2 regions of the Cellulosimicrobium sp. NPDC030954 genome follow, and region 1 is predicted to be linked to the other one. Evidence: predicted binding sites of a transcription regulator. Region 1 holds the regulator's gene; the other holds the start of a gene.
The links. The regulator LexA, encoded in region 1, represses DNA repair genes until DNA is damaged. The targets are predictions, from matches to a motif close to TCGAACANNTGTTCGA.

Region 1 (2,197 bases):
GGGACTCGGTGGCCGTGGCCCGCTGACCGAGGCGGTGCGCGACGACATCGCGCGCGAGGTCGTGCAGTCGGCCTATCGGATCATCGAGGGCAAGGGGGCGACGAACTACGCCGTCGGGCTCGCGGGCACGCGCATCATCGAGGCCGTGCTCGACGACGAGCACCGCATCCTGCCCGTCTCGACGCTGCTCGACGGCGCGTACGGGCTCGACGACGTGTGCCTCTCGCTGCCCACGCTCGTCGACCGTCGCGGCGCCAGCGAGCGGGTCGAGGTGCCGCTGGCCGCGGCAGAGCTCGCCGGGCTGCGCTCGTCCGCGGAGTCGCTGCGGGGCGTCGCCCGGCGCTTCGGCCTCTGACCCACCGGGCCCGCCGACGGGGTCCGCGCACCGCGAGAGCCGGGTGGTCGACGACCACCCGGCTCTCGCCGTGCTCGGTGACTGTGACTGTGACGGGGACGACGACGGGGACCGGACCCCGTGCGCTCAGAGGCTGCGCAGGACGGAGACGACGCGCCCGAGGACCTGGGCGTCGTCGCCCGGGATCGGGTCGTACGCCGCGTTGTGCGGCATGAGCCAGACGCGACCGTCCGCGCGGCGCAGGGACTTCACCGTGGCCTCGCCGTCGATCATCGCCGCGACGATCTCGCCGTTCTCCGCCACGGGCTGGCGGCGTACGACGACCCAGTCGCCGTCGCAGATCGCGGCGTCGACCATCGAGTCGCCCTGCACCCGCAGGAGGAAGAGCTCGCCCTCGCCGACGAGCTGGCGGGGCAGCGGGAAGACGTCCTCGACGACCTGCTCCGCGAGGATCGGGCCGCCGGCGGCGATGCGGCCGACCACCGGGACGTACGACGGCGCCGGGTGCGCCTCGTCGTACGCGGGCTCGGTCGCGGAGCCCGCCGCCGTGAGCGGGGTGGCGCGGCGCGCGTCGTCCGGTTGAACGACCTCGATCGCGCGGGGGCGGTTCGGGTCGCGCCGCAGGAACCCCTTGCGCTCGAGCGTCGTGAGCTGGTGCTTCACCGACGACGGGCTCGTCAGGCCCACGGCCTCGCCGATCTCCCGCATGCTCGGCGGGTAGCCGCGCTGCTCGACGCACGCGCGGATGGTCTCGAGCACGAGGCGCTGCCGCGGCGTGAGCCCGTCACCTCCCGCCGACCCGTCCGGGAGCTCGCGCACCTCGGCGAGCCCCCGTGCCCTGTCCGTGCCTCGTCCCGCCATGGTCGCTCCGCCTTCGTCCGTCGCGGCCGCCGACGCCTCCCGGGCCTGCAGCCTCCCCTCCCCGGCGCGTGCGCTCCGGGACCTCGGTCGCCCCTCCGGGTCCGAGCGGACATGTCCGGCGAACCGACCTGACCCCAGGCTAGGGGAGGTTGCGACACGAATCAAACACCTGTTCGAGCATGTCTCGACTCCGTGGGTCGTTCGTGATAGACCTTCGTACAGGTGTTCTACGTACACGTGTTCGACCGGTCCGGGTCGGCGCGGAGGCGAAGGGCTCGCGGCGTCCGATCGACCGGGGAAGGCGATCGGGCCCGCGGGCCGGGACGGAGCAGGGATGGATGCGATGACGATCTCGACGGTCGGGCCCCTCGGCCCTGGGGCAGGGCGAGCGGGGGAGCGGCCGCTGCGGCTCACGCGGCGGGGCCGCGTGGTCCTCGTGCTCCTGGCCGCCGTGGTCCTGCTGCTCGCCGCACGGGTGGGCGTCGCCGTCGCGAGCGGTCCGGGAGAGCCTCTGGAGGTCCGGGTCCACGTCGTGAGTTCGGGCGAGACCCTCTGGGAGCTCGCGCAGGGCGTGGCGGCCCCGGGCGAGGACCTGCGCGACGTCGTGAGCGGGCTCGCCGAGCTCAACGGGCTCTCGTCGTCGGGCCTCCAGGCCGGTCAGAGGATCCTCCTGCCGACATCCGCCTGACGCCGAGCCCCGCGGTCTCAGGGGGCCGGTGCGGTGTGACGCAGGACGGTGCGGTGTGACGCAGGACACGGGAGGAAACGGCTCCGCACGGTGCGCAGGGGTTGCGGTGGCATTTAGGTCACCCTAAGTTAGTGTCACCTCACAACGCCGGCTGGGGGGCTGGGCGGACGAGGCGAGGAGCACGCGGTCCACCGCGACTCCTGTGCACGTCACCGCGCGTGAGGCGAGTCACGCGCGAGATGGGGACGGGGGCGTCCCGACGGGGGCGGTCGAACACGACCGCCCCCGTTCTG
Region 2 (2,197 bases), on a different contig from region 1:
AGCTCTGCGGCGATGATCATGGCGAGCGTCGTCTTGCCGAGCCCGGGGGGCCCGGACAGGAGCACGTGGTCCGGCGAGCTCCCGCGGGCGAGCGCGGCCTGGAGCACGAGCGAGAGCTGGTCGCGCACGACGGCCTGCCCGACGAACTCCTCGAGCCTGCGGGGTCGCAGCGCCGCCTCGGCGGCGCGCTCGAGGTCGTCCGCTCCCGCCGCGACGATCCGCTCGGACGAGAACGTGCCGTCCCCGCCGAAGCCGTCCACGCCCACCTGGTCGAAGCTCGCCACCGTCAGCTCCTCGGTCCGCCGAGGACGCGCAGCGCGGCGCGCAGCGCGCCCGCCACGTCGGGCGCCTCGACGACGTCGACGCCGGCCTCGGCGAGGACGGTGGAGACGGCGTCGTCCGCGGCCTTGAGGTTCCAGCCGAGCCCGACGAGCGCCTCGACCACCTGGTCCCGACGGTCGTCGACCCGACGCGGTCCGGTCCCGGCGGCGGGTGCGCCCGCCTCGGGGGCGTCGGCACCCGTGGGCGGTCCGAGCTTGTCGCCCAGCTCGAGCGCGATCCGCTGCGCGCCCTTGTTGCCGATGCCGGGGACGCGCACGAGGGCGGCGATGTCGCCACCGCCCACGGCGCGCCGCAGCGCGTCGGGCGTGTGCACCGCGAGCATCGCGAGCGCGAGCCGCGGCCCGACGCCGCTGACGGTCTGGACGGTCTCGAAGACGGTCCGCTCGTCGTCGTCGGCGAACCCGTAGAGGGTGAAGGAGTCCTCGCGGACCACGAGGCTCGTCGCGAGCCGCGCGTCCGCACCGACGCGCAGGCCCGCGAGGGTGGCCGGCGTGGCGTGCACGAGGTAGCCCACTCCCCCGACCTCGAGCACGGCGCGGTCGAGCTGGACGCTCGCCACGACTCCGCTCAGCGACGCGATCACCCAGGCTCCTCTCCCGGTCGGCAGCGCCGACCTGGTCCGATGGTCCCCCGGCCCGACGACCGTGGACGGCGCCGAGGAGTGCGTCGAACACCCGTACGACCGCGGTCACTCTAGCAAGGTGCGCCCACGCCCCGGCCGACCGACACGAGCCGCGTCAGCAGCCGTCAGCGCGGTGCCCGCCGGCCCTTCGCCGCGTGCTCCGCCGCGACCCAGGCGCGCTGCGCCGGCGTCAGCTCGTGCCGCTCGCCGCCCTGGAGCGCACCTGACGGTCGCCACAGGTGGCAGATCGCGAGCGCGAGCGCGTCGGCCGCGTCCGCGGGCCTCGGCGGCTCCGCGAGCCCCAGGATGCTCGCGACCATGCGCTGGACCTGCTCCTTGCCCGCGCGCCCGCTCCCCGTCACCGCGGCCTTGACCTCCGACGGGGTGTGCAGCGCCACGGGGACGCCGCGCCTCGCCGCACCGACCATCGCGAGACCCGCGGCCTGGGCCGTGCCCATCACGGTCCCGACGTTGTGCTGGGCGAACACGCGCTCGACCGCGACGACGTCCGGCACGTGCTCGTCGAACCACGCGTCGAGCCGCTCGGCGATCCGCAGGAGCCGCAGGTCCACGCTGAGGTCCGGGTCCGTCCGGATCACGCCGACGGCCACGAGCTCGGCCCGCCGCCCCCGCGCGGAGTCCACCACCCCGACGCCGCACCGGGTCAGCCCAGGATCCACACCGAGAACGCGCACCCCCTGACCCTTTCACGTGAACAGCACGGACCGGCCGTGCCACGCGGGCCGGCGACGGACCAGCCAGCGGTGGGGCCGGGAGGTCGGTGCGCGGTCGTGGCGGGCCTGGCGGGAGCGGCGCGAGGCACGAGCGACGCGGATGGTAGACCGCGCACCGACCTCCCGGCCCCACCGCGACCCGACCACCCGGACGCGAGCTGCGCCGGATCAGTCGTCGTTCTCGAGCTCCGCCATGACGTCGTCCGACGCGTCGAAGTTCGCGTAGACGTTCTGCACGTCGTCGCTGTCCTCGAGCGCGTCGATGAGGCGCAGGATCTTGCGCGCACCGTCCGCGTCGACCTCGACCTCCATGGACGGGTGCCAGATCGAGTCGGCGGAGTCGTACTCGAGCCCCGCCTCCTGGATCGCCGTGCGCACGGCGACGAGGTCGCTCGCCTCGCACAGGACCTCGATCACCTCGCCCTGGTCGGTGACCTCCTCGGCGCCCGCCTCGAGCGCGGCGAGCATGACGTCGTCCTCGGTCACGCCGTCCGCCTTC

Region 2: the regulator LexA is predicted to act here: its motif matches at 1,009-1,024, upstream of ruvA (Holliday junction branch migration protein RuvA).

Annotation. Positions count from the first base shown of each region.
Region 1 is NZ_JBVIFN010000007.1:147,208-149,404, forward strand. Features, by position in the region: gene ACZ402_RS14905 (L-lactate dehydrogenase) at 1-355, shown strand, start outside; gene lexA (transcriptional repressor LexA) at 482-1,216, opposite strand; gene ACZ402_RS14915 (LysM peptidoglycan-binding domain-containing protein) at 1,560-1,904, shown strand.
Region 2 is NZ_JBVIFN010000004.1:72,093-74,289, reverse strand. Features, by position in the region: gene ruvB (Holliday junction branch migration DNA helicase RuvB) at 1-260, opposite strand, end outside; gene ruvA (Holliday junction branch migration protein RuvA) at 287-925, opposite strand; gene ruvC (crossover junction endodeoxyribonuclease RuvC) at 1,090-1,659, opposite strand; gene ACZ402_RS10105 (YebC/PmpR family DNA-binding transcriptional regulator) at 1,867-2,197, opposite strand, start outside.